DNA from 4 places in the Streptomyces sp. NPDC047525 genome. Region 1 is predicted to be linked to each of the others. Evidence: riboswitches for the same ligand, from Rfam matches in the RefSeq annotation. Region 1 holds a riboswitch; each other region holds the start of a gene.

What was found. Region 1 has a riboswitch for cyclic di-AMP ahead of ABZ833_RS28010 (M23 family metallopeptidase). Riboswitches for the same ligand answer to the same signal wherever they lie in the genome.
Region 2: linked by a shared signal. The riboswitch ahead of ABZ833_RS03585 (C40 family peptidase) and the one ahead of ABZ833_RS28010 (M23 family metallopeptidase) in region 1 are both predicted to bind cyclic di-AMP.
Region 3: linked by a shared signal. The riboswitch ahead of ABZ833_RS08930 (LysM peptidoglycan-binding domain-containing protein) and the one ahead of ABZ833_RS28010 (M23 family metallopeptidase) in region 1 are both predicted to bind cyclic di-AMP.
Region 4: linked by a shared signal. The riboswitch ahead of ABZ833_RS29060 (M23 family metallopeptidase) and the one ahead of ABZ833_RS28010 (M23 family metallopeptidase) in region 1 are both predicted to bind cyclic di-AMP.

What each region holds. Positions count from the first base shown of each region.
Region 1 covers NZ_JBEYTL010000009.1:406,775-413,770, forward strand. The annotation lists gene ABZ833_RS27985 (amino acid permease) at 1-683, shown strand, start outside; tRNA gene ABZ833_RS27990 (tRNA-Lys) at 805-880, shown strand; gene ABZ833_RS27995 (alginate lyase family protein) at 1,012-2,223, shown strand; tRNA gene ABZ833_RS28000 (tRNA-Met) at 2,302-2,375, shown strand; gene ABZ833_RS28005 (PP2C family protein-serine/threonine phosphatase) at 2,570-3,751, shown strand; cyclic di-AMP (ydaO/yuaA leader) riboswitch at 3,973-4,119, shown strand; gene ABZ833_RS28010 (M23 family metallopeptidase) at 4,131-5,216, shown strand; gene ABZ833_RS28015 (aldo/keto reductase) at 5,349-6,293, shown strand; gene ABZ833_RS28020 (PrsW family intramembrane metalloprotease) at 6,299-6,996, opposite strand, start outside.
Region 2 covers NZ_JBEYTL010000001.1:743,511-750,506, forward strand. The annotation lists gene ABZ833_RS03570 (amidase) at 1-991, opposite strand, end outside; gene ABZ833_RS03575 (ATP-dependent Clp protease proteolytic subunit) at 1,361-1,996, shown strand; gene ABZ833_RS03580 (hypothetical protein) at 2,004-2,312, shown strand; cyclic di-AMP (ydaO/yuaA leader) riboswitch at 2,668-2,840, shown strand; gene ABZ833_RS03585 (C40 family peptidase) at 2,844-3,317, shown strand; gene ABZ833_RS03590 (DUF6328 family protein) at 3,457-4,017, shown strand; gene ABZ833_RS03595 (LysE family translocator) at 3,995-4,624, opposite strand; gene ABZ833_RS03600 (LysR family transcriptional regulator) at 4,754-5,665, shown strand; gene ABZ833_RS03605 (ATP-binding protein) at 5,654-6,115, opposite strand; gene ABZ833_RS03610 (helix-turn-helix transcriptional regulator) at 6,386-6,996, shown strand, end outside.
Region 3 covers NZ_JBEYTL010000002.1:903,768-910,763, reverse strand. The annotation lists gene ABZ833_RS08950 (NAD(P)H-binding protein) at 1-320, opposite strand, end outside; gene ABZ833_RS08945 (TetR family transcriptional regulator) at 397-1,035, shown strand; gene ABZ833_RS08940 (hydrophobic protein) at 1,190-1,360, opposite strand; gene ABZ833_RS08935 (CsbD family protein) at 1,543-1,716, shown strand; cyclic di-AMP (ydaO/yuaA leader) riboswitch at 2,176-2,371, shown strand; gene ABZ833_RS08930 (LysM peptidoglycan-binding domain-containing protein) at 2,375-3,115, shown strand; gene ABZ833_RS08925 (ADP-ribosylation family protein) at 3,112-4,098, opposite strand; gene ABZ833_RS08920 (ribonuclease J) at 4,158-5,843, opposite strand; gene ABZ833_RS08915 (hypothetical protein) at 5,954-6,982, opposite strand.
Region 4 covers NZ_JBEYTL010000010.1:238,296-245,291, reverse strand. The annotation lists gene ABZ833_RS29070 (pitrilysin family protein) at 1-1,212, shown strand, start outside; gene ABZ833_RS29065 (pitrilysin family protein) at 1,209-2,594, shown strand; cyclic di-AMP (ydaO/yuaA leader) riboswitch at 2,804-2,967, shown strand; gene ABZ833_RS29060 (M23 family metallopeptidase) at 2,980-3,780, shown strand; gene ABZ833_RS29055 (GntR family transcriptional regulator) at 3,996-4,712, shown strand; gene ABZ833_RS29050 (HPr family phosphocarrier protein) at 4,871-5,152, opposite strand; gene ABZ833_RS29045 (GNAT family N-acetyltransferase) at 5,364-6,996, shown strand, end outside.

The DNA.
Region 1 (6,996 bases):
CCATCCAGTCGTACGACGGCGCCCGCGAGTCGGGGACGGGAGCGCCGCCCGCCCAGATCCTCCTGGACGCGCTCGGCGCGACCACGGGCAAGCTGCTCCTGCTCGTCGTCATCGGCGCACAGCTCTTCTGCGGCATGGCGTCCGTGACCGCCAACTCCCGGATGATCTATGCCTTCTCGCGGGACGGAGCGCTGCCGTTCTCGCACATCTGGCACTCGGTCAACCCGCGTACGCGCACGCCCGTCGCCGCGGTCTGGCTCGCGGCCCTGGGCGCGCTCGTCCTCGGCCTGCCGTATCTGATCAACGTCACGGCGTACGCGGCGGTGACGTCGATCGCCGTCATCGGGCTCTACATCGCGTACGTCATCCCGACCCTGCTCCGGCTGCGCAAGGGCGAGGAATTCGAGCGCGGGCCCTGGCACTTGGGCCGCTGGTCACGTCCGATCGGCATCGTGGCGGTGGCCTGGGTGGGCGTGATCACGGTCCTTTTCATGCTGCCGCAGGTCTCACCGGTCACCTGGGAGACCTTCAACTACGCCCCGATCGCGGTCCTCGCCGTCCTCGGCTTCGCCACGACCTGGTGGCTGGCATCGGCCAGGCACTGGTTCCTCAACCCGGACCACGAGCGCACGGCGGCCCGCGAGGCGGCCCGCAAAGGGGCGCCGGAGCCGTCCGATCCCTGACCGCTGCGACGGCGGTCCGGGCCCGCACGCGGCCCGTCGCGGAACGCGCGACGGGCCGAGGAGGCGATACCCGATCGGACGCCTTGCCCTGTCCGGCTATGCTCGGGGGGTGCATCCGCACGGACCGTTAGCTCAATTGGCAGAGCAGTGGACTTTTAATCCATTGGTTGTGGGTTCGAGTCCCACACGGTCTACCACTCAGGCCCAGGTCAGGAACGTTCTGACCTGGGCCTGTGGCGTCGGTCGCCCGAACGGCCCCTCCTCGCCTGCGCCCCCGCGGCCCACGGGCGACGCTGGGCCTGCCAGGTGGCCGATCCGGAGGTACAGCATGGGTTCCGTACGACGGGCTCTCGTGATGGTGCTCGTGCCGTTGCTGGTCGGCGTCTGCGCCGCCTGTGGCGGTTCCGGGAGCGGCACCGACAAGGCCACCGAGCGTGCCCGCCCCGCCGAGCTGGCCTTCGAGCACCCCGGAGTGCTCGTCAGCAAGGCGCAGCTGGACCGCGTGCGCGCCCACGTGGCGGCGCGCGAACAGCCCTGGCTGGGGGCGTTCGAGCAGATGCGGGAGAGCAAGTACGGCGCGGCCGACTACCGGGCCAAGCCGTACGCCGTCGTCGAGTGCCCGCCCGACACCCGCCCCGGACAGGGCTGCGTGGAGGAGCGCGAGGACGCCATCGCCGCGTACACGCAGGCCCTGCTCTGGAACATCACCGGCGACCGCGCGCACGCCAGGAAGGCCGTGCAGATCATGGACGCCTGGTCGCGGGTGATCACCCGGCACACCGAGGCCAACGCGGGTCTCCAGACGGCCTGGGCCGCCTCCTCGTGGGCCCGCGCGGCCGAAGCCGTGCGCTACACCTACGACGGCTGGACCGACGGCGAACTCCTGCGCTTCGAGCGGATGCTGCGCAACGCCTATCTGCCCCAAGTGCGCGAAGGCGCCGCCGACTTCAACGGCAACTGGGACCTCCTGATGGCCGACGCGACCATCAGCATGGCGGTCTTCCTCGACGACCACGAGTCCTTCGAGAAGGCGGTGACGCACTTCAGGACCCGGGTGCCCGCCTACTTCTATCTGAAGTCGGACGGCCCGCTGCCGGTCTCCCCGGCGGGCAGCGACATCAACACCCCGGCGAAGCTCCAGAAGTACTGGTTCGGGCAGAAGACCTTCGCCGACGGGCTCTCCCAGGAGACCTGCCGGAACTTCAAGCACGCCAGCTACTCCCTCGCGGCCACCGCGCACATCGCGGAGACCGCCTGGCACCAGGGCGTCGACCTGTACGGCGAGGTCAAGGAGCGGCTGCGGGCCGCCCTTGAGTTCCACTCCAAGTACCAGCTGGGCGCGAAGGCGCCGGACTGGCTGTGCGGCGGCAAGGTGCAGCGCGACATGGGGCCCGACACCGAGGTCGGCCTCAATCACCTGCGGGACCGGCTGAAGCTGGAGCTTCCGGAAACGGAGAGGTTCACGGACAAGCAGCGGCCCGAGGGGACGGACGACCTGTTCGTGGCCTGGGAGACGCTGACGCACGCCGAGAACGCGTGAGCGGCGGGGCCCGTTCGCCGGTGGTTCTCAACCGGTTCGCTTTCACTCCCCCTGATGGCGTAGAGTTGCATTCAACGGCGCGGGGTGGAGCAGCTCGGTAGCTCGCTGGGCTCATAACCCAGAGGTCGCAGGTTCAAATCCTGTCCCCGCTACTAAAGACCGAAGGCCCGGATCCAGAAATGGATCCGGGCCTTCGGTGTTTTCCCGTTGCTCTCTCGTTGTTCCCCGTCGCTCTCGCGTCACTCTGTCGGCCCACAGCGGTCGCCCCGCGCCGCCGCTTTGGGAACCCTGGTTGAGCGTGGTCATGGATCTGGTCCTGGCCGCGGGATTCGGCAGGAGAAGACCGGTGGGGCTGCGAGGAGGAAGCGGCGGGGGCGAGGCTCCCGATGTCCGGCATGAGCGGGCGCTCGTGCGGGCCCTTCCCCTGCTGCTCATCGTCGCCGGGGTCGTCTACGACATCGCGACCCCGCCCGCGTTCACCGCAGCGCCCCTCTTCACCGCCGCCCCGCTCATCGCGGCCCCCTTCTACTCGCTGCTCAGCACCACCCTCATCGGCGCCGGCTCCTGCGCGGCCGTGCTTGCCCTGCACTTCAAGACCAACACCACGACCGACGTCGAGGCCGTCACCGAACTGATCACGGTGGCGACCGTCGCCGTGCTCGCCGTCCTCATCAACCGCGTCCAGCGCCGCAGCGACAAACAGCTCGCCTCCGCCCGCTCCATCGCCGAGGCCGCCCAGCGCGCCGTACTGCCGCAGCCGGATCCCCGGATCGGCGGTCTCGACATCGCCGCGCGGTACGAGGCCGCGGAGGCCGACGCCTTCATCGGGGGTGATCTGTACGCCGTGCAGGACACCCCGCACGGCGTGCGCGTCATCGTCGGTGACGTACGGGGCAAGGGGATGGGCGCGGTGGCGGCCGTCGCCGTCGTCATCGGGGCGTTCCGGGAGGCTGCCGAGCAGGAGGCCACGCTGGAGGCGGTGGCCCAGCGGCTTGAGCGTGCCCTTGCGCGCGAGGGCACGCGGCGCGACGGGCTCGACGCCTTCGAGGGGTTCACCACCGCCGTCCTCGCGGAGATCTCGCACGGCGACGGCCTGGTGCGCCTCATCAACCGCGGGCACCCGGGACCGCTGCTCCTGCGCGGCGACGGGCGGCTGTGCATGCTGTCCGCGACCGAGCCCGCGCTGCCGCTGGGGATGGGCGACCTGGGCGCCTGGCCGGACCGTGCGGACGAGACGGAGTTCCCGCCGGGGGCGATGCTGCTCCTGTACACCGACGGGCTCTCCGAGGCGCGTGACAGCCGGGGGGAGTTCTACGACGCGGCCACCCGGCTCGGGGGCCGCATCTTCCCCGGACCCAACGGCCCGGACGCCCTGCTCGCCACGCTCACCGAGGAAGTGCGCAGGCACACCGGGGGCGGCACGACCGACGACATGGCGCTGCTCGCGGTGCGGCGGCCGTTGGCGACGGGTGATGCCGGGACCGAGGGCGGGGTCGACGCGGAGATCGATGTCACCGGCCGTGACTGAAGAACACCACTCCGCATAACAACTGACGTACTGTCAAGGAAGTGTGAAGCTCCGGTGTGTGAAGAAGTGGCGTCAACTCGCCCCGTTCCGCACCCCCGTGTCCCGTTAAGTACGGGCCAAAGCCGTTAACGATCAGTCGGAACGGCTTGGAATACGACCCTGCTGTCTATTAACGTTCGATAACGCAGCGCGGTCGTCCCAGCCGTCACTCGAGTCGGCTCCGCGCGCACGCGCCTAATCCCGAAAGGGAGCCGGGGAACCACTAATTGGGGTGAATCGGGCATCTGTGCATCCGTGCCAGATGTTCGTAGGAGACCTTCCTGCTCCGAACCCGTCAGCTAACCCGGTAGGCGAGAAGGAAGGAAAGGAGTGCGCCCCAGTGGCGTCCAACCGCCCTGCCCCCCAAGGCGCGTACGTACCGAATGACGACGACTTCGGTGGGTACGAAGACAGTTCCTGGGAGGAATGGAATCCCACCGAGGAGTCCATTCGCCCCGTCCGCGGCAGGCACCGCGTCCACAAGCGGGGCGGTGGCGGGCTCGCCCGCAGCTCCACTGTTCTCGGCGTAGGCGTCATCGCCGCAGTCGGCGCGGGCGGCATCGCCACCGCGCAGGGCGGCAAGCCGCCGGTCTCCATCGAGATGCCGGACCTGTCGGCCGTCACGGACTCGCTGCCGGAGGCCAAGTCGCTTCCGGGCGTGGGGTCCTTGATATCCGACGACTCCTCCGACTCCGCCGCCGCGGACAACGGCGTGACGGTCGCCGCCGCGCCCCTGAGCGCCGCCGGAGTCAGCACCGCCGACGCCGAGCAGGGCACCACGGACGCCGGAGAGGCACTGCGGGCCCGCATCATGGAGCAGGCGGAGAACCAGCAGGACCAGGCGGACGACGCGGTCCAGAAGGCGGCCGAAGAAGCCGCCGTCAAGCAGGCCGCCGAACAGGCCGCCGCCAAGCAGACCGCGGCCGAGAAGAAGATCGCCGCCGAGAAGGCCGCCGCGAAGAAGAAGGCCGAGGCGGAGGCCAAGGCCAAGGCCGAGGCGGAGCGACTGGCCAAGCTCGCCAAGAGCTACACCCTCCCCGTCGCCTCGTACACGCTCACCGGCACCTTCGGTCAGCCCGGCTCCATGTGGTCCTCCGGCTACCACACCGGCCTGGACTTCGCCGCCCCGACGGGCACGCCCATCAAGGCCATCCACTCCGGCACCATCAAGGAAGCCGGCTGGGCGGGGGCGTACGGCTACCGCACGATCCTCGAACTCGACGACGGCACCGAACTCTGGTTCTGCCACCAGTCCTCGATGAACGTCAGCGCGGGCCAGAAGGTCACCACCGGCGAGACCATCGGCCGCGTCGGCGCGACCGGCAACGTCACCGGCGCGCACCTCCACCTGGAGGTCCACCCGGGCGGCGACTCCACCGGGGTCGACCCGGCGGCGTGGCTGCGCGGCAAGGGCCAGTCCCTCTGACGAAGCCCCAGAACCCCGGCGGTCCTGGCGACAACCCCCCGACGCCAGGGCTGCCGGTCGGGCATGCCCGCTTCAGCCCGTACCCGGATCGCTTTACGGAATTCCGCGGTCCGCAAGGGCGTTGATCCCCGTATGACTTCTCTCCGCAAGCTTGGCTCGTCCGACCTCGAGGTCTTCCCGCTCGCCCTGGGCGGCAACGTCTTCGGCTGGACGGCCGACGAGGCGCAGTCCTTCGCCGTCCTCGACGCCTACACCGCCGCGGGCGGCAACTTCATCGACACCGCCGACGTCTACTCGGCCTGGGTGCCCGGCAACAAGGGCGGTGAGTCCGAGACCGTCATCGGCGACTGGCTCGCCGCGCGCGGCAACCGCTCCGACGTCGTGCTCGCCACCAAGGTCGGCGCCCACCCCGATTACAAGGGCTTGTCGGCGAACACCATCAAGTCCGGTGCCGAGGAGTCGCTGCGCCGTCTGCGCACCGACTACATCGACCTCTACTACACGCACTACGACGACCCGTCCGTCCCGGTCGAGGAGATCATCGGCGCGCTCGACGAGCTGGTCACGTCCGGCAAGGTGCGCGCGATCGCCGCCTCGAACGTGAGCGCCGACCGGCTCCAGGAGTTCCTCGACTTCTCCGACCGCGAGGGCCTCGCGCGCTACTCGGCGCTCCAGCCGCACTACAACCTCGTCTCGCGCGACACGTACGAGGGCACCCTTGAGCAGGTCGCCTCGCGCTCCGGCCTGGCCGCCGTCCCGTACTACGCACTCGCCTCCGGATTCCTGACCGGCAAGTACCGCCCGGGTGCGAAGGTCGACAGCGCGCGCGCCGAGGGCGCGGGCAAGCACCTGGAGACGGAGCGCGGCCCGCGGGTGCTCGCCGCCCTCGACCGGATCGCCCAGGAGCGCGGCGCCGAGATCGCGACCGTGGCCCTCGCGTGGCTCGCGGCGCAGCCGACGGTGGCGGCGCCGATCGCTTCCGCCCGTACGGTCGAGCAGCTGCCCGCGCTGCTCGCGGTGGGCGAGTTCGAGCTGACGGACGCCGAGGTGTCGGCGCTGAGCAAGGCTTCCGCCTAGAGGCCTCAGCCGCGGTAGGGGTTGTACGCGGGGTAGGGCATCGCCGGTTGTGCGTACGGATATCCGTAGGGGGGCTGGTGCTGCTGCGGATAGGGCTGCGCGTACGGCTGCTGCTGGTATCCGTACGGCGGCGGCATCGGCACGAACACCGGTGCCGTCGCGCGTGCCGCGTAGGCCAGGGCGGGCCGTGCCGCCTCGCGGCGCTCCCACAGCGCGTACAGCAACTCCCGCTCCCGTACGACGAAGTCGGCGCCCGCGCGGCCCTTGCGCCCACGGTGGCGAAGGAGCGCGAGAGACGTCGCGTACGTCTCGTACTGGGCGACCGTGCGCGCCGCGGCCTTGCCCTGGGTGTACGAGGCGTAGTCGCGGGCGAGGGTGCGGGCACGCATGGTGCCCAGGGCGTACGGCTCGGGCGCGGTGAGCCAGCCCGCGAGCGCGTACGCGGGCAGTTCGGCCCGCACGATGCGCAGGCCGCGCTGTCTGATCCAGATCACCAGCCAGGTGAGCAGACCGAAGGCGGGCAGCATGAAGACCGCGTACACCGCGAAGAAGCCGTAGTCCCCGAAGGCCGCCGAACCGTTCCACAGGGCGTGCAGGCCCATCGCCAGGAGGAGTCCGCCGACCGGGAGCAGGACGCGGCGCCAGTTCTGGCGCTCCGCGCTGAGCGCGGCGATGCCGAAGCCGATGCCGGTGAGCACGGTGA
Region 2 (6,996 bases), on a different contig from region 1:
TCTCCAGGAGCGCCCCGAGCCCCAGATGGAACTGCCAGGCACGGAAGGTCCTGAACACCTCGTCGGCGCCGGACAGATCGGGGCACGCCTCCTCCACCGCGCACCCCAGGTCGGCGAAGACGGCGACAGCGGGCGCGAGCACGTCGGTGACCTCCCGGTCGACCGGCACCGCTCCGCCCAGGTCCGGCGACCAGGCGATCCGAAGGCCTGTCAGATCCCGTTCCAGTGACCCTCCGAACGCGCTCCCCGGCGTCTCCAGGGCGATCGGCGAGCGCGGGTCGGGCCCGGCGACGACGGAAAGAAGCAGCGCCGCGTCGGCGACCGTGCGCGCCATCGGCCCCTGCACGGCCATCGTCGACCACGGGGCGGTGTCCGGCCAGCTCGGCACGCGGCCCGGCGAGGGGCGCAGGCCCACCACGTTGCAGAACGACGCGGGGTTGCGCAGCGAACCGCCCATGTCGCTGCCGTCGGCCAGGGGGTGCATGCCGCACGCGAGCGCGGCCGCCGCTCCCCCGCTGCTACCGCCGGCGGACCGCCGGAGGTCGTACGGGTTGCGGGTGGCCCCGAAGACCGGGTTGAAGGTGTGTGAACCGGCCGCGAACTCGGGCACGTTGGTCTTGCCGATGGTGATCGCCCCGGCGGCGCGGATGCGCTCGACGATCAGCTCGTCGTGGTCCGGGACGTTGTCGGCGAGGAGCGGCGTGCCGTAGGTGGTCCGGATGCCGCGGGTGTCGTGGGTGTCCTTGTGGGCGACGGGCAGACCGTGCAGCGGGCCGAGCGGTGCGCCGCGCGCGGTTTCCTCGTCGGCGGTGCGCGCCTCGTCGAGCGCGCGCTCGGCCACCAGGGTCACCACGGCGTTCACGGCGCCGTTGACCTGCTCGATCCGGTCCAGGTGCGCCTGGACGACCTCGCGTGCGGACAGCTCGCGGGTGCGGATCCTTGCGGCGAGTTCGCGGGCGGTGAGCCGGACGAGCTCGGCGGCTTCGGGCACTTGCCGCGCGCCCGGGTCTTCAGGGACTTGGCGGGCTCGGTGGGCTCGATGGGCTTCAGGACTCATACGACGCTTTCGGCTCGGGGGGCTGGTCGGGGCAGCCGGTCGGGGCGGCTGACGGCTCGCGGCTGAGGTCGCGACGAGGCGGAGTATGCCCACGTCACCGCGTCGGCCATCCGGTCCCGCGCGCCGCGGCCCACGCTTTCAGCGAGCGGCTGAACCACGTCGCATCTGTTGACTCCGGCGGATCACGCGAACATGCTCCCCAGACGCCGTTACGTACGTCCTGTACATTTTTTACAGGAAGCCTTCAGGAAGCCTTCAGGAAGCCTTGGGGAGCATCCGACCCCGGCAGAGGAGAGACGCGCCATGAACCGACCCTTCGCCCGCCACGTCCTGCCCGAGTTCACCGAGCGCACCAGCGCGGGCCAGCGGACCCTCGATCCGTACTCGAAGCTGCTGGAGGAGCGCATCGTCTTCCTGGGCACCCCGATCGACGAGACCTCGGCCAACGACGTGATGGCGCAGTTCATGCACCTCGAACACGCGGCGCCGGACCGCGACATCGCGCTCTACATCAACTCCCCCGGCGGCTCGTTCAGCGCGATGACGGCGATCTACGACACGATCCAGTTCGTCACCTGCGACGTGGAGACGACGTGCCTCGGCCAGGCGGCGTCGGCGGCGGCCGTCCTCCTTGCCGCGGGCACCCCCGGCAAGCGGTTCGCGCTGCCCGGCGCCCGCGTGCTGATCCACCAGCCGTCGCTCGCCGAACCGATCCACGGCCAGGCAACCGACTTGGCGATCCAGGCCGACGAACTCCTGCGCACCCGCGCAGCGCTGGAGAGGCTGCTGGTCCAACACACGGGCCAGAGCCCGGAGCGCGTCGCGGCCGACATCGAGCGGGACAAGATCCTCAGCGCCCCCGAGGCCGTCGACTACGGCCTGGTGGACAGGCTCATCACGAGCCGCAAGTCGTCCCTGCGCATCCCGGACGCGCGGTGATCAGCCGATGCTGCCACCCGAACTCCCTCCGCTGCCCGCACTCACCCGCGCCGAGGGCGAGTTGATCGACCGGTATCTCGAAGTGGTCGATCTGGTGGGCCGGATCAACCCCGCCCGCGCCTCGGACACCTACGGCGGACTGCGCGCCGCCCAGGCCCTGATCGGCAGCGCGACCGCCCTGCGGGACGCGCTCACGCTGATGCACCAGCGGGGCGAGAGCGCCGTGTGTGCGCCGACGTTGGCCCGAGCGCTCCGTGTGCTCGACGGGGAGCGTCGTGCGGAACGCGTCACCGTGCCGCCTCCGTCGCCATCCTGAGCATCCGTCACCCCGGCACCTGACGCCCGAACTGTCCGGGGCCGGTCTCAAACGAACCAAACGGGCTACCTCGTTCGGCGTAGACGATCGTCGTCATTTGGGACTTCTTCAGTTGCGTCAGATGTGTACGCGAGTGCCGGAATTACTCGTTCCGGTGCTGGTCGAACGATCGTCGGAGTGCCCGGCCCGATCCCGAATCCGACCTTGTCCACCCGAACGGTTCAGCCGTGAGGAGCCTCACAAAACGCCGTTTCGGCTCGGAATTCGACCCCTTGACGGGTCAAGATCCCTTCCGACGACAAGCCCCCGCCACAGCGGCGGGGCGGTCCGGGCGGACGCCGAGTCCTGCCGCCGCCCGGATGACCGGTCGACATCGGTGCATCGGCAGGAGTGGAGGACCCAGGCATGACGGGTCGGTCCGGAAGGTCCGGACGCCGACCCTTGGGGTGAAGCCGCACACCGCGGCCGGGCAACTTCGCCAGCCCGAATCCGACAGGTCATCCTTCACAGGCGGTTGACGAAGGGTTGCGCATGACCGCGCTGAATCATGTTCCGTCGCTGCTCACCAGGGCCGGTTCCGTATCGGCCCTCACGCTCGCCGTCGTAGGCGGCACCCTCGTGGCCCCAGGGCTCACGTCGGAAGCAGAGGCCGCGACACACGGGACCAAAGCGCTCAGGATCGCTGCCTCCAAGAAGGGCTCTCCGTACGGATACGGAGCTGTGGGGCCGAACCGGTTCGACTGCTCGGGCCTGACGCTCTACTCGTTCAAGCGCACGGGCAAGAAGCTGCCGCGCACCGCCGCGCAGCAGTACAACAAGACCCGCCACGTCTCGGCCTCGAAGCGCTCCCGCGGCGACCTGGTCTTCTTCCACTCCGGCCGGAGCGTCTACCACGTCGGCATCTACGCCGGGAAGGGCAAGATCTGGCACGCGCCCAAGAGGGGGACCGTCGTGCGCCTCGAGAAGATCTGGACGAAGAGCGTCTCGTACGGCCGGGTGCGCTGACAGCCCGTCACCGCCCGTCGACCGCAGACCTGTCGGAGGGCGGCGGCGGTGGCCTCACGGCCGCCGCCGCCGCTCGACCGGCCCTCCGGTCGGCGCGCCCGCCAGGCCTGGGGCGCGTCGACGCGGATACTCGGTCGCCATGTCCGAAAACCACGGTTCCCGCTCCACGGGCGAGTCCTCCGACGCCCGCAACGAGACGACGTTGGAACGCGCCGACCGCAATTTCTCCGAGATCCTCCAGGAACTGCGCGTCACGCAGGCCGGGGTGCAGATCCTCTTCGCGTTCCTGCTGACCCTCGCCTTCACCGAGCGCTTTCCCTCGCTCGACACGGTGCAGCGCACCACGTACGTGACCACGCTGCTCCTCGCGGTCCTGTCCGCCGCGCTGTTCACCGCGCCGGCCGCCGTGCACAGGTCGCTGTTCGGGCAGCACTCCAAGCCCCGGATCGTGCGGGTCTCGTCCCGCCTCGCCGGCATCGGCATGGTGGTCCTGGTGTTCGCGCTCGCCGGTTCCGTACTCCTGGTCGTGGACGTGGCCGTGGGCCGCACCGGCGGGATCATCGCGAGCGCGGGCACGCTGGTGGTGTGCGCGGGCCTGTGGGGTCTGCTTCCCGTTCTGGTGCGCGGCGCGGGCAGGGACCGGGACCCGGAATCGGACACCGGCGCGTCGGACGACGTCAGGCCGTCAGGGCCTCGGTGAGGAGCACCAGGCCGAGGACGCTCAGCGCGAGGCCCGTGCCGCCCTCGATCGCGCGGGCCGTACGCGGCTTGCGCAGCCAGCGGCCGAGACGGTCCACCAGGAGCGCGACGACCGGGAACCACACCAGGGCAAGGGCCACGATGATCGACGCGAGCAGCAGCGTCCTGGGCATCGCGGGGCTGCCCGCGGGCACGAACTGGGGAAGGACGCTGAGGAAGGTGATGGGCGCCTTGGGGTTGAGGGCGTTGGTGAGGAAGCCCTGCCGCAGGCTGCCCCCGGCCGCCGGCTGTTCCACGCCGTCCGGCACCCCGAAACTCGCCAGGGGCCGCGCCGCCGACCGCAGCGCGCGATACCCGAGGTACAGCACATAGGCACCGCCGAGGACCTGCAGCGCCCGGAACAGCGTGGGAACCGCCGTGAGGACCGCGGCGACCCCGGCCACCGCGAGCGCCGTGTGCACCAGGAGCCCGCCCGCGACACCGATCGCGCAGGTGACCCCGGCGCGGCGGGAGGCGAGGGAGTTGCGCACCACGACGGCGAAGTCGGCGCCCGGCATGGCGACCATGCCCGCGGCGACTCCGGTGAAGGCGACCAGTTGAGCGTCCATGGCCGCCAGCCTGCCGTTCTTCTGCCTTCAGCGGGTATGTGGAATATCCTGGGTCTGCCTTAAGCAGGCGTTTAGCCCCACGCCGCCGGACAGCCCCACCGCCCGTCGGCTCCTGCACCGGGAGACACCATGTACGACCCGACGCGGCTCGCCGCACTGGTGGCGGTCTCCGAGGCCGGGTCGATCACTCGCGCGGCCGAGCGCCTCGGCTACACCGTGCCCGCCCTCTCCCAGCAGCTGGCCAAGCTCGAACGGGAGGCGGGCACCCCGCTCCTGGTCCGCCACCACCGCGGGGCGCGGCTGACCGGCGCGGGCGAGCTGCTGCTCGCGCGGGCGCGCCGGGTCCTGGACGAGATGGAGCAGGCCCGGCACGAACTGGCCCAGCTGGCGGGCCTGTCCGGCGGCAGGCTGCGCGTGGGGACCTTCACCACCGCCGGGATCCATCTGGTGCCGCCCGCGCTGACCGCGTTCCGCCGCGCCCATCCGGACGTCGATCTGACGGTACGGGGCTATGAACCGCCGCTCGGCGTCGCGGCCGTGGCGGCGGGAGATGTCGACCTGGCCCTCACGCACACGTACGAGCCCGCAGAGCCGGTGGCGCTGCCCGCGTCCGTGACCGCGGAGCCGATCCTGGTGGAGGAGCTGGTCCTGGTGACCTCGCCCGGCCACGCGCTCGCGAGCGCGTCGTCGCGGCTGCCCCTGACCGAGCTCGCCGGACAGCCGCTGATCAGCATGGCGCCGACGCATCCGCCGCGCCAGGGCGTGGAGTCCGCGCTCGTCCGGGCCGGGGCGACACCTGCGGTCCTGGTCGAGACCCCGGGATACGCGCTGGTGTGCGCGCTGGTCAGCGCCGGGCTCGGCGTCGCCGTCGTACCGGAGATGGTGGCGAGGACGGCGGCCACCCCGGTGGGGGTCAGGCCGCTGGAGCCGGGGGATCTGCGCCGCACGATCTCGGTCGTCCACCGCACCGACGAGTCGCACCCCGCGGCGGACACCTTCAGGGCCCTGCTCCGCGGGGCCTTCGGACGCTCACCGGGGTGAGGGCGAGGAGGCCGCTGTCCCGCCGCGGACCGGCGCGGTCCACGGCAGCGCGATCCAGACCGTCTTGCCGCCCTCGGGGGTGGGCGTGACCGAAAGCCTGCCGCCGCACTCCATCGTCAGCCAGCGGATGATCACCAGGCCGCGGCCGTTGTCCTGCTGGACGGCGGCGGGCAGCCGCTTGGGGTAGCGGGGGTGGCTGTCGGTGACGCCGATGCGCAGCTGCTCCTCCCGGTCCAGCTCGATGTCCACCGTGAAGGTGGGCGACTGGCCCCGGGTGTGCTGGACGGCGTTCGTGGCGAGTTCGGAGACGATGAGCCGGACCGTGTCGGCCACTTCGGTATCACCTGGCAGGCCCCACTCGCTGAGGATGTTCGAGACGAATTTCCGGGCCGCGGAGACCGAGGCAGGAGCGCTCGGCAGGGTGACGGATGCTTCCTGAAGGTCTGCCATGGCGACGTGTCCCTTTCCCACCGGGGCTCGGCTCCGACTCGTAGCGGAAGGCACGAGGACAGTCCCGGAATGGTGCTTCGCGCCAGCCTGCCACTCTTGGGGTGCTCAGAGGTGGCCATCCACCAAGATGTGCATATATCTGTCGCTCGAAGCGGTGAACTCTGCTACGAGAGACCGTATTTGGGCGGCAGGCTGGCGCTTCCTCTACTGTCGCCGGGAAGAGGGCGGAGGGAGGCCGAAAAAGGAGGCTCCGTCCGAAAGGAGACGGACATGCGGTACGGTCCCGCGGTGCGCCGAAGGAAACTCGGTGCCGAACTGCGTGCACTGCGCACGCACGCCGGGCTCACCAGTGGCCAGGCGGCGGACCGGGTCGGCTGGCATCAGTCGAAGGTGAGCCGGATCGAGACGGGGCGTAGCAGCGTCAAGGCGGCCGACGTACGCCTGCTGCTCGAGGCGTACGAGGTGCGGGACCCCCGACTGCGCCAGTTGCTGGTGGCGCTGGCGGGCTCGGACGACGACGGCGGACGCCGTCACTGGTGGCACGCCTACCGCGAGCTGCTGCCGCCCGCCTACCGCGACTTCATCAGCCTGGAGTCACAGGCCTGTCGGATGCGCACCCTGGAGACCACCGTCGTACCCGGCCTGCTGCAGACGCCGGACTACGCGCGTGCGGTGACGCGGGCGGCGCTCGACGGACTGCCTGACGACCAGGTGGACACGCTGGTCGAGGTGCGTCTGGCCCGTCAGGACGTGCTGCGCGCGGCTCCGCCGCTGCGACTGAGCGTGATCCTGGACGAGGCGGTCCTGCACCGGCCGGTGGGCGGGAATCATGTGCTCGCCGGTCAGTTGAAACGGTTACTAGAAGCCGCACAGTTGCCCCA
Region 3 (6,996 bases), on a different contig from region 1:
CTGGAGCTGACGGCGAGCAGGCGCTTGATGCCGTGGCCCGCCATGGCCTCGGTGATGGCCGTGGCGCTCGCCGAGTACGTGGTGACGGCCTCCTTGCTGAATCGTGCGCCCAGGGCGGAGAGGACGGCGTCCGTCCCGCCGATCGCGGCATCGACGGCTGCCGGGTCGGTGGCGTCGGCGACGGCGACAGTGAGGGCGGGTCGCGGGGTGAGTGAGCCGGGGCGACGGGTCACGGCGACGACCTCGTGGCCGGCGGCGATGGCTTGGTCGGTGAGGTGGCGGCCGGTCGGTCCGTTGGCGCCGAAGACTGCGATGCGCATGGTGTCGGGACATCCCTTCGTGTGGTTCCTGGAACGCCCTTGACTGTCCCGATCCGTGTGCGCAGGCTCAACGCTGATGAATAACGAAGCCCCTGCTCCAGCCCGCACGCGAGGCCGCCCCCGCGGCAATCCGCCGACCCGTGAATCGATCGTCTCGGCCGCCCGTGCGCTGTTCTTGGAGCGCGGCTACCGACGTACCACTCTGCGTGCGGTGGCAGGAGCCGCCGGAGTCGATCCGGCGCTGATCGCCTACCACTTCGGCTCGAAGAAGGGGCTGTTCGCGGATGTGATGCAGTTCCAGTGCGCCAACGCGCTGACGGTGGACCATGTCCTCGGCGGTGACCCGACCACCCTTCCCGAGCGTCTGATCGACGCGGTGACGGGTCTGTGGGAGGACGCCGATTTCCTGGCGCTCACCGCCCAGGGCGACGAGGCCGCCGAGGTGATCCGTGAATACCTGGAACGCGAGTTGCTGGCCCGGCTTGTTGAATTTCTCGGCGGCCAGGACGCGACCGCCCGCGCCACCGCCGTGACGACGATCCTCGGCGGCCTGATCTACACCCGCTACCTCAACCCGCTCCCCACCCCCGCCGCCCTCACCCCGTCCGAGGCCCGCCACGTCCTGGTCCCCGCGCTGCGCGCGGCCCTGACCCCCAGGCCACGCACCGCGTCGCCCCGGGCCGACGGACGGCTGGGAGCGCGGTCTTCGGCGTAGCGAGGGTGCGACCGGAGAACGGCGAAGGGGTGGGCCCGGCCGTCCCAGGCCAGGCCCACCCCTCAGGCACGCACGCCACCGCCCGTGGCGCCGCGCCGCTCTTTGGTTGGCGCACTCAGGTGCGCGTCACCGTGTTGTCGCATTCAGGTGCGCGTCACCATCGGTACCAGCGGCCCTTGCGGCCGCCGCTCGCAGCGGGCCTGATCACGAAGCCGAGCAGCCACACCACCAGCAGGATGACCGCGACCCACCACAACGCCTTCAGCGCGAATCCCGCACCGAAGAGGAGCAGGGCCAGAAGAAGTACCACGATAAGGGGAACCATTGTTATCAACCTCCAGACGACCGTGTGCTCCCATCCCTGCCGCGCAAACACACAAGAAGCCTGTTTCCCACACAGGTTGAAGGGATCCGATCCCGATCGCGGTCATGATGTTTGGCGGGCAGCTGAGCGGCCAGACGTACCGACAGAACATGACGTCGATGCCAAGGGAGCGTGAGCGGACCATGACCGCCAACGAGAAGGCCAAGGCGAAGACCGAACAGGCCGGCGGCGCAGCCGCGCAAGCCATCGGACGCGCGGTGGGCAACGAAAGCCTTACTGCCAAGGGGCACGCCCTGCAGATGAAGGGCGACGCACGCGAGGCCAAGGAAAAGACCAAGGACATCGGCAAGCATTAACACCCTTTCCACTGCACGTCGTTGGGGCGGCCCCTCCTTGGGGCCGCCCCAACGGCGTTTGGTCAAACGGAAGAAGACAACGGAAGCGGCGGCCGGTCATCACCCGCCCATGAACCGCCGTCGGCCCTCACCTGGGGCGATCAAACTGCTGTTGATGACGATACGCCCGTTTTGACACGAAGAACGACCTCCGCAATATGTCCGTCTTTGAGTTAGAAAGCCACTCCTTTATGTCATTGGCGGAGTATATGCAGTCGTCCCCAATTCAGTGAAACGGGTCACACCGGCAGCCGATCCCGCAGGAGCCACTGAGCGCATTTCCGTTCCACGCAAAGAAAGTTGGGCTTTTCGATCAAAGAGGGCAACGGGCTCCGGTCGACGGCGGCCGGGCCTCGCACATTTCTATTTGAATTCTGGCCTTGTTCGGTCCGGTCTTTCTCGCCTAACGTCACCGTCAATCCGGACGGAACGCCGAATCCTGCCGCTGTCCGGAAACCCTCCACCCACTCACATACGCCCGGCAGGAGCGGGGGACCCAGGTAAGCCGCCGATCCGGATTCCGGAACGGCTCGGGGTGAAGTCGCCTTTGCAGTGCGACCGGACATCTCCCGTCCGAACCCGACAGCTCACCTCGTAGGCGACGGAGAGGAAATTCGTCATGCCTGCAAAGGGAAAGCACCGCCGTCCCAAGTCCAACTCGCTCACCCGGGGTATCGCCGCCGCAGGCACGGGCGGGGCCGTGCTCGTTCTCCCGGTGCTCGGCGCGACCACCGCCGGCGCGGCGGAGGCGGCCGCGGCCGCCAAGCCCGCCGCGGCCCCGAAGACCTACGTCGTCGTCGCGGGCGACACCCTCTCCAAGATCGCCCGAGAGCACTCCGTGAGCGGCAGCTGGAAGAAGCTGTACGAGGACAACCGCAGCGCCCTCGGCGACGACCCGAAGCTGATTCGCCCCGGTGTCCGGCTCACCCTCGACAAGGAGGACTCGGGCAAGCCCTCCAAGGCATCCGGCGAGCGGGCGGACCGCTCCGAGCGCAAGGACGCGGTCGAGCCCGCAGCCGCCCCGGCGAAGAAGTCCTACGCCAACAACCTCGACGGCTGGATCAAGGAGTCGCTCGACATCATGGCCGAGCGCGGCATCCCCGGCTCCTACGAGGGCATCCACCGCAACGTCATGCGCGAGTCCTCCGGCAACCCGCTGGCCATCAACAACTGGGACTCCAACGCCACCGCCGGAACTCCCTCCAAGGGGCTCCTGCAGGTCATCGCCCCCACGTTCTCCGCGTACCACGTGCCCGGGACGTCACTGGACAGCTACGACCCGGTCGCCAACATCACCGCCGCCTGCAACTACGCGGCCGACCGGTACGGCTCGATCGACAACGTGAACGGCCCGTACTAGACCTGATCCCTGTTCGTCTGAAGGACGTCCACCTGCGGCAGAGAACGGTGCCGATGGTGGGCGTCCGCCGTCTCCGCGAGCCTGGGGCGGCCCAGCGCGCGATAGGCCGTGACGAGGAGTTCGTTCGCCAGTGCCTCGCGCGCCGGGTCGCCTGCGGACGCCCAGTGCAGGTCGCGGCCCAGCAGAAGGGCCTCCGTCGGGTCGCCCGCCGAGCAGCGGCGGCGGGCCTCCTCCAGGGACTCCCCCAGGGACTCGGCGTCGTCGAACAGGCCGTACATGTACGTCGCGAACTTGTACTCGTCGGCCCCGTTGTGGGCCGGGCGGCCCAGCGCGGAATCGCCCGACGCGAGTGCGCCGGCGCCGTCGAGCGTGGTGATCCGGTCGGGGTCCACGGGCGGGACCGCCGTGTCGTACGCCCTGGAGTAGGCGAGGCCCGTCTCGGTGCGCTCACCTGTCTCGACGGCGGTCAGCGCATCACGCAGCAGGCCCAGGCGCGAGCGACGGGCCGACACCTCGTCGTCGTCCTGCACGTCGTCGTCGAGGTCGCGCCAGCAGCGTTCGAGGATCGCCCGCACCGCTTCGAGCGGGGTCGTGGAGCGCGTGTCGATGCCGCCGCCGTCGTTGTTGTAGTAGGAGGCGACACCACTGCAGGTTCGGCCGTCGTCGAACCACAGGCCGTGGTGCAGACCGTCGGAGCCGCCGTGCAGGAAGGTCAGGAACTCCGGCGGATCGCGGTAGTAGCGACCGTGCACCCGGACGTCGATGCCGTCCCGCGGCCGCAGACCCGGATCCGCGAACAGATCCAGGATGCCGACCGGGCTCACGCCCAAGTCCTGGAGCGCCCGCTCTCCGTCCGGGCCAAGGGATCCCAGGAACTCCCAGAACTGGAAGATCGATTCAGGCAGTTCGAGCCCCCAGTCCTGGCGGAACCGCTCTTCCACGGCGGCCCGGTCCCTGAAGCCCTCGCCCTTCTCCCCGCTCATTGAACTCCCCGCTCATGACGCTCGTACAGCCGATGACGACGGCCAAGGGTAAGGCTCGCTCAGGCGTCGATGATGACCGGGATGATCAGGGGCCTGCGGCGGTGGGTGCGGTACGCCCAGTTCGCCACGGCACGAGCGATGAGCTGCTCGAGCTGGTGGGCGTCGCCGACCCCTTCCTCGGCTGCGGTGGCCAGCGTCTTCTCGATCACCGGGATGACGGACTCGAAGGTGGTCTCGTCGTGGACGAAGCCGCGGGCCAGGAAGTCGGGGGCCTCGGCGAGCGCGCCCGTGTCGGCGTCGACGATGGCGACCACGGTGACGACGCCCTCCTCGGCCAGCGTGAGCCGGTCCTTCAGCGAGGCTTCGTTGACGCCGCCGACGGTCATCCCGTCCACGTAGACGTAGCCCGCGGGCACCTTGCCGGTGATGGAGGCGCGGCCGTCGACGAGGTCGACGACGACGCCGTCCTCGGCGATGACGACACGATCGGGGTCGACACCGGTGCGGATGGCCAGGTCGGCGTTGGCCTTCAGGTGCTTCCACTCGCCATGGACGGGCATGACGTTGCGGGGCTTGACGATGTTGTAGCAGTAGACGAGCTCGCCCGCGCTGGCGTGCCCCGAGACGTGCACCTTGGCGTTGCCCTTGTGGACGACGTTCGCGCCCCAACGGGTCAGCCCGTTGATCACTCGGTAGATCGCCGTCTCGTTGCCGGGAATCAGGGAGCTGGCGAGGAGAACGGTGTCTCCCTTTCCGATGCGGATCACGTGGTCGCGATTGGCCATCCGCGACAGCGCGGCCATCGGCTCGCCCTGGGATCCGGTGCACACCAGGGTGATCCGGTGGTCGGGGAGCTTCTCCAGCTCCTTCATGCTGACGACCAGGCCCGAGGGAACGTTCAGATAGCCCAGGTCGCGGGCGATGCCCATGTTGCGGACCATCGAGCGGCCCACGAAGGCGACCTTGCGGCCGTGCTGGTGGGCGGCGTCGAGCACCTGCTGGATACGGTGCACATGGCTGGCGAAGCTGGAGACGATGACCCGCCGCGGCGCGGTGCGCAGGACCTGCTCGATCGCGGGGTTGAGCTCGCGCTCGGATGTGGTGAAGCCCGGCACCTCGGCGTTGGTGGAGTCGGTGAGGAACAGGTCGACGCCCTCCTCGCCGAGCCGCGCGAAGGCGCGCAGGTCGGTGATGCGGTCGTCGAGCGGGAACTGGTCCATCTTGAAGTCACCGGTGTGGAGCACCATCCCGGCACCCGTGCGGATGGCGACGGCGAGCCCGTCGGGGATGGAGTGGTTGACCGCCACGAATTCGCAGTCGAAGGGCCCGAATCCGCGCCGGTCCCCCTCCCGCACCCGCACCGTGCGCGGCCGGATGTTGTGTTCCTTGAGCTTGGCCTCAAGGAAGGCAAGTGTCAGCTTCGACCCGACGACGGGGATGTCGGACCGTTCACGCAGCAGGTAGGGCACGCCGCCGATGTGGTCTTCGTGGCCGTGTGTGAGGACCACGGCCACGACGTCGTCAAGGCGGTCCCGGATCGAGGTGAAGTCGGGAAGAATGACGTCGACGCCGGGCTGGTTCTCCTCGGGGAACAGCACGCCGCAGTCGACGATGAGCAGCTTGCCGGCGTGCTCGAAGACGGTCATGTTGCGGCCGATCTCGCCCAGGCCGCCCAGGGCGACAACCCGCAGGCCTCCCTTGGGCAGCGGCGGGGCAGGCTTCAGCTCGGGGTGCGGATGGCTCATGGGGTGACGCTACCGGAGAGTTGAAAGAGCTGTTCAACAGGACGCCCGCGGGCCGCGCGACATGCGCACAGCACATCCCCCGGACGGCTGGTTCGACTCGCCCTCCGAGCTCAGACGCGGAAGATGTGCACGACGTGCCGGGCGTCGGCCAGGGTGTGCGGGGCCAGGGCGTGGTACGCCCACACGTGGACCCAGGCATTGCCGGTGCGCAGGGTGAGCACCGCCTTCATCATGCCGGGGGCGAAGTAGGTCAGGAGCAGGAAGGCCGCCGACAGCAATGCGTCGCCGGGTGAGCCGAACCGTGTCCAGGCATCCCAGAGGTGGAAGACGGCGTAGGCGAGGCCGCACAGGATCACGGTCGCCGGGGTCGAGCCGGTGAGACGGAGCATGCGGGGCAGCAGGATCGCGTAGATGAAGATCATGGCCGGGAGCACCGCCCCCGCGAGGTAGAGCGTGAAGGTCAGTGGCAGGCCCAGGAGGAGTTGGCGGCCGCCGAGGTCGAGGATCTCGGGTTTGAGCACCAGGAACTGCACCGCCGACTCGACCAGGAGGACGGTGGTGATCAGGACGGCGTCGGCCGGGCGGTCACTGGAGCGCAGGCAGAGCCGTTCGGCCGTGTAGCGGCGGAAGTACAGCAGGGGCAGGAGGGCGTACACGACCAGGTTGTAGAGCGCCCAGGTGACGGCCTCCGCCGCGGTGACCTGCTCGTGGGTTCCGTAGAGCGTGCCCGCGAGGTGGAAACCGAAGGGGTGCCAGCCGAGTGAGCGGGCGAGGACGTGTCCGAGGGCGAGCCCGGCGGCTCCATAGGCCAGCAGCAGGAGAGTCTCGCGCAGGGCCTGGGTGCGCTCGGGGGCTCGGGCGGCGATGTCCGGGCGCCGGCGGTGGCGGGTGAGCAGCCGGACGAGGGCCATGAGGAGCAGGACCTCGACGAGTCCGATGTTGGCTTCCAGTAAATGGTCGGTGGTGGTTCGCCCGGTGCTCGACGGCCAGTTGAAGGGCAGCCGGTCCCCGGCGGCGGCGAGGACCAGTGCGTTGAGGGCCAGCCAGCCGAGGACTGCGGCCCATACGGCTCGTGAGCGTGGCAAGGGGATGCGGCGGGCGCGGCGCGACTTCGGGTCGGTGGAGCGGGTGAGCTGCATGGGAGCCTCCGCGA
Region 4 (6,996 bases), on a different contig from region 1:
GGTTCGCGCCACGAGGTCAAGGGCCGTACGGGCCTCGCCCACCTCTTCGAGCACCTCATGTTCCAGGGCTCGAAGCAGGTGCACGGCAACGGCCACTTCGAGCTGGTGCAAGGCGCCGGCGGTTCGCTCAACGGCACCACGAGCTTCGAGCGCACCAACTATTTCGAGACGATGCCCACACACCAGCTGGAGCTGGCCCTGTGGCTCGAGGCCGACCGGATGGGCTCGCTGCTCTCCGCGCTCGACGACGAATCCATGGAGAACCAGCGGGACGTCGTCAAGAACGAGCGCCGCCAGCGCTACGACAACGTTCCGTACGGCACGGCGTTCGAGAAGCTGACCGCCCTCTCGTACCCCGAGGGCCACCCCTACCACCACACGCCGATCGGCTCCATGGCCGACCTGGACGCGGCGACGCTGGAGGACGCGCGGAACTTCTTCCGTACGTACTACGCGCCCAACAACGCCGTCCTGTCGGTCGTCGGCGACATCGACCCGCAGGAGACCCTCGCCTGGGTCGAGAAGTACTTCGGGTCCATCCCCTCGCACGACGGCAAGCAGCCGCCGAGTGACGGCTCGCTGCCCGACACGATCGGCAAGGAGCTGCGCGAGGTCGTCGAGGAAGAGGTCCCGGCCCGCGCCCTGATGGCCGCCTACCGCCTCCCGGAGGACGGCACGCGCGCGTGCGACGCGGCCGACCTGGCGCTCACGGTCCTCGGCAGCGGCGAGTCCTCCCGGCTCTACAACCGCCTCGTGCGCCGCGACCGCACGGCCGTGGCGGCCGGATTCGGCCTGCTGCGCCTGGCCGGAGCCCCCTCGCTCGGCTGGCTCGACGTGAAGACGTCCGGCGACGTCGAGGTCCCCGTCATCGAGGCGGCCGTCGACGAGGAGCTCGCCCGCTTCGCGGAAGAGGGCCCCACCGCCGAGGAGATGGAGCGCGCCCAGGCACAGCTGGAGCGCGAGTGGCTCGACCGGCTCTCCACGGTGGCGGGACGCGCGGACGAACTGTGCCGGTACGCCGTCCTGTTCGGCGACCCGCAGCTCGCCCTCACCGCCGTCGGGCGCGTGCTCGACGTCACCGCGGAAGAGGTCAAGGCGGCCGCGGCGGCCCGCCTGCGCCCCGACAACCGCGCGGTGCTCGTGTACGAACCCATCGACGCCACAGCCGGTGCCGAAGCCACCGACGAGGACGAAGAGGAGGCGGCGAAGTGACCGAGGCCGCAACGATGCAGTTCCACCCGCAGCCCCAGGCGGGCACCGCACGGCCGTGGGCTTTCCCCGCGCCCGAGCGCGCCACCCTGGACAACGGCCTCACCGTGCTGCGCTGCCACCGCCCCGGCCAGCAGGTCGTCGCCGTGGAGATCCACCTGGAGGCGCCGCTCGACGCCGAGCCCGCGGGCCTCGACGGCGTCGCCACGATCATGGCGAGGGCCTTCAACGAAGGCACCGACAAGCACTCCGCCGAGGACTTCGCCGCGGAACTCGACCGCTGCGGCGCCAGCATGGACGCGCACGCCGACCACCCCGGCGTCCGCGTCTCCCTCGAAGTCCCGGTATCCCGCCTCCCGAAGGCGCTCGGCCTGCTCTCCGACGCCCTGCGCGCCCCCGCCTTCGCGGACAGCGAGATCGAACGCCTCGTACGCAACCGCCTCGACGAGATCCCGCACGAGGCCGCCAACCCGGCGCGCCGCGCCGCCAAGGAGCTCTCCCGGCAGCTGTTCCCGGCCACCGCGCGCATGTCGCGCCCCCGCCAGGGCACCGAGGAGACGGTCACGGCCATCGACTCGGCGGCGGTGCGCACCTTCTACGAGAAGCATGTGCGTCCCGCCACGGCGACCGCCGTCGTCGTGGGCGACCTGACCGGCGTCGACCTGGACGCCGTCCTGGCCGACACCGTCGGCGCCTGGACGGGCGGCACGGCCGAGCCGCGCCCGGTGCCCCCGGTGACCGCCGACGACACCGGGCGTGTCGTCATCGTGGACCGCCCCGGCGCCGTCCAGACGCAGCTGCTCATCGGCCGCGTGGGACCGGACCGGCACGACCGCGTCTGGCCCGCGCAGGTGCTCGGCACGTACTGCCTGGGCGGCACCCTCACCTCACGCCTGGACCGCGTCCTGCGCGAGGAGAAGGGATACACCTACGGAGTGCGGTCGTTCGCCCAGGTCCTGCGGTCCGCCCCGGACGGCACGGGCGCCGCGATGCTCGCCATCAGCGGCTCCGTGGACACGGAGTCCACGGGTCCGGCCCTCGACGACCTGTGGAAGGTCCTGCGCACCCTCGCCGCCGACGGCCTCACGGATGCCGAGCGCGATGTCGCGGTGCAGAACCTGGTGGGCGTGGCCCCGCTCAAGTACGAGATGGCGGCCTCCGTCGCGGCCACCCTCGCCGACCAGGTCGAGCAGCACCTGCCGGACGACTTCCAGGCGCAGCTCTACCGCCAGTTGGCCGCGACCGGCACCGTGGAGGCCACCGCCGCCGTGGTGAGCGCCTTCCCCGTGGACCGGCTGGTGACGGTGCTCGTCGGTGACGCCGCGCAGATCGAGGAGCCCGTCAGGGCGCTCGGCATCGGTGAAGTGAGTGTGGTCACGGGCTGAGCGCGGCCTGAGTGACAGTCAGGACATATCGGGACCCCAGTGGCCGAAATTGGCTCCTGGGGTCCTCATATGTCCGAATTGGTATGGAGGTTACGTGTCTGACCTGTGGCGTGCGCTACAAAAGTGTTGATCCGTTTGTCGATTGAAAGATGCCCCGCTTAGCGTTCGGTCCGGCTGTTCGTCATGCAGTACGCCGCATCCGCGGCACCGGACAGTCATCGCCGAGTCCCCGTACGGCGCGAGCCAGGGGAGCCGGGGACCCACATGTCCCCTTGGGGTGAATCGGGCACCTTGCCGCAAGGTGAGGGACTCGTAGGAGACCTTCCTGCTCCGAACCCGTCAGCTAACCCGGTAGGCGAGAAGGAAGGAAAGGATCAGCCGCTTCATGGCGTTCACCCGTGCCACCGGGAAGCACCGTCGCCCGAGCCGCCTCACGCGTACCACCGCGAACGTGGCGGGCGTCGCAGCCCTCACCACCACCGGTGTCATCGGAGGCCTGGCCGCTCCGGCGCTCGCCGCCGACGACGCGGCTCTTGAGCACACCGGCCTCACCCAGGCGATCTCCGTCGGCGACACGCTCGCCCAGAGCATCGACGCGCAGGCCGCAGCCCAGCAGCAGGCCGCCGACGACGCCGCAGCCGCCAAGAAGGCCGAAGAGGCCGCCAAGAAGAAGGCCGAGGAGGCCAAGCGCAAGGCGGAGGCCGAGGCGAAGGCCAAGGCCAAGAAGGAGCGCGAGGCCAAGGAGCGCGCCGCTCGCGAGGCCGAGCGCAAGCGCCTCAACAGCTACGTCTCCCCGATCGCCGGCTCGTACGTCTCCACGGGCTACCAGACCGGCGGCGCCATGTGGTCCTCCGGCAGCCACACCGGCATCGACTTCCACGCCGCGTCCGGCACCTCGGTCCACGCGGTCGGCTCCGGCACCGTCGTCGAGGCCGGCTGGGGCGGCGCCTACGGCAACAACGTGGTCATCAAGATGAACGACGGCACGTACACCCAGTACGGCCACATGTCGTCCCTCGGTGTCACCGTCGGCCAGGCGGTCACTCCGGGCCAGCAGATAGGCCTCTCCGGCTCCACGGGCAACTCCAGCGGCCCGCACCTGCACTTCGAGGCCCGCACCGGCGAGGACTACGGCACGGACATCGACCCGATCGCCTACCTCCGCTCGCACGACGTCAACGTCTGATCCGGTCCGGACCCAGGCGGTCGCACGAAGCGCAACTGATTCACCGAAAGCCCCGGCTCGTCGCGAGCCGGGGCTTTCGCCGTTCCCGCCGTGCCTTTGGCCAAAAGTATCCATGGATTTCGGCCGACCGTCGGAAATTCAGCCGCCCTGCAATAGAGTCACTGAAAAGGCGTCGATCGACCGCGTTTCGCGGGGATTAAGGCGGAGGTCAGGTCATGCGCATTCCCGCGCACTCGGTGTGCACGGCCATCCGGGACGACATCGTCTCCGGTGTCTACGAACGGGGCGGCCGGCTCACCGAGGAACTGCTCGCCCGCCGCTATGGAGTCTCCCGCGTCCCCGTGCGCGAGGCCCTGCGCACCCTGGAGGCCGAGGGCTTCGTCGTCACGCGGCGGCACGCGGGCGCGTGCGTCGCCGAGCCGACCGAACAGGAGGCGGCCGACCTCCTGGAGATCCGCACGCTTCTGGAGCCGCTGGGGGCCGCCCGCGCCGCACAGCGCCGCACGGAGGCGCACCTGAAGGTCCTGCGCGGCCTCGTCAGGCTGGGCCAGGAGCGCTCCAGGCGCGGTCAGAGCGAGGATCTGCGCTCCCTGGGCGGCTGGTTCCACGAGACCCTCGCCCAGTCGTCCGGCAGTCCGGGCCTCACGGCGCTGCTCACTCAGCTCCGGCACAAGATCGCCTGGATGTACGTGGTCGAGACGTCGGCCGCCCCCGTGGAGGCCTGGGCGGAGCACGCCGCGATCGTCGACGCGGTGGCGCGCGGGGACGCGGAGCGGGCCAGGTCGCTCACCGCGGCCCACACGGAGCGGGCGACGGCCGTGCACCGGCTGCGCCTTCCCTCGCGGGGTGATCGGGGCCGGGACCGTGATCGCGACCGTGATCGTGTGAGGGATTCGCAACATGCCGTAAACACGGTGGGCCTCCGGCATTAACAGAGGCGCCGTATACAAAGAAGTGTTATTCGGCGGGGGATTATTTCTGCTGCCCGAATGCGGCGAGAGTTCCGGGTATTCGCTGAATGTGAGCAGAAACGCCGAAGGGCCCGCCCCTATTTCGGGCGGGCCCTTCGGCGTATGAGTACCAGTCTTTACTAGACGGTCTCGGGGAGTTCCTCGAGGCCGTCCGCGACCAGCTTCGCCAGACGGTCGAGAGCGGCGTCCGCGCCCTCGGCGTCGGAGGCGAGGACGATCTCCTCGCCGCCCTGCGCGCCCAGGCCGAGCACGGCGAGCATGGAGCCGGCGTTCACGGGGTTGCCGTCAGCCTTGGCGATCGTCACGGGGACGCCGGCGGCGGTGGCCGCGCGGACGAAGATGGAGGCGGGTCGGGCGTGGAGGCCCTCGGCCCAGCCGACGTTGACGCGGCGCTCAGCCATGTGTTGCTGCCCTTCCAGGTGTTTCACACTTGTCTAGACCAGTGTCTCATGCCGTCACGAGTGCTCCGCGGGACGTCGGTCCGCACCCGGTCGACGGCTGGTCCGTACTCCTTCGACCGTACGTCCTTGTGCCACGGGGCCCGCGTCCCGGCCCTCGACGACTCCTAGCCTGCCCCGGCCGCGGCGCCCCCGCGACCCGTACCCTGGCCCCATGCAGACCCCGTCGGACCGGCACGCATACCCCTCCCACTGGGAAGCCGATGTCGTCCTGCGTGACGGAGGCACCGCCCGGATCAGGCCGATCACGGCCGAGGACGCGGACCGCCTGGTCAGCTTCTACGAGCAGGTCTCGGACGAGTCGAAGTACTACCGCTTCTTCGCGCCCTACCCCCGCCTGTCCGCCAAGGACGTGCACCGCTTCACCCATCACGACCAGGTGGACCGGGTGGGTCTGGCCGCCACCGTGGGCGGCGAGTTCATCGCCACCGTGCGCTTCGACCGCATCGACTCCCGCGGGATGTCCGCGAGCGCGCCCGCCGACGAGGCCGAGGTCGCCTTCCTCGTGCAGGACGCCCACCAGGGCAGGGGCGTCGCCTCCACGCTCCTCGAACACATCGCCGCCGTCGCCAGGGAGCGGGGCATCCGCCGCTTCGCCGCCGAGGTGCTGCCCGCCAACACCAAGATGATCAAGGTGTTCACGGATGCGGGCTACCAGCAGAAGCGCAGCTTCGAGGACGGCGTCGTACGCCTCGAATTCGATCTGGAGCCGACCGACCGCTCGCTCGCCGTGCAGCGCGCCCGTGAGCAGCGGGCCGAGGCGCGGTCGGTGCAGCGGCTGCTCACGCCGAAGTCGGTCGCCGTGATCGGCGTCGGGCGCACGCCGGGCGGTGTGGGCCGCAGCGTCCTGCGCAATCTGCGCGAGGCGGGCTTCACGGGGCAGCTGTACGCGGTGAACAGCGCGTTCGACGAGGGGGCCGAGGTCGACGGGGTGCCCGCGTACCGCTCCGTGCGGGACATCGACGAGACCGTCGAGCTCGCCGTCGTGACCGTGCCCGCCGAGCGGGTGCCGCAGGCCGTCGCCGAGTGCGGTGAGCGCGGGGTGCTCGGGCTCGTCGTGATCTCCGCCGGGTACGCCGAGAGCGGTCCCGAAGGGCGGGAGCGGCAGCGCGAACTGGTGCGCCAGGCGCGGTCGTACGGCACGCGCATCCTCGGCCCGAACGCCTTCGGGGTCATCAATACGTCGCCGGACGTGCGGCTCAACGCCTCGCTCGCCCCGCATCCCCCCGAGCGCGGGCGGATCGGCCTCTTCACCCAGTCCGGCGCGATCGGCATCGCGCTCCTCTCCGGGCTCCACCGGCGCGGTGCGGGCCTTTCGACCTTCGTGAGCGCGGGCAACCGCGCGGACGTGTCCGGCAACGACGTGCTCCAGTACTGGTACGAGGACCCGGACACCGATGTCGCCCTGATGTACCTCGAATCCATCGGCAACCCGCGCAAGTTCACCCGGCTCGCCCGGCGCGCGGCGGCGGCGAAGCCGCTGGTCGTGGTGCAGGGGGCGCGGCACAGCGGGATCGCGCCCACGGGGCACACGGTGCAGGCCACGCGGCTTCCGTACGCCACGGTGTCGGCGCTGCTGCGCCAGGCGGGGGTCATCCGGGTGGACACCGTCACCGAGATGGTGGACGCGGGGCTGCTGCTCGCCGGGCAGCCGTTGCCCTCCGGGCCGCGGGTCGCGATCCTCGGCAACTCCGAGTCGCTCGGGCTGCTCACGTACGACGCGTGCGTCGCCGACGGGCTCCGGCCGCTGCCGCCTCTGGACCTGACCACGGGGGCCACCCCGGACG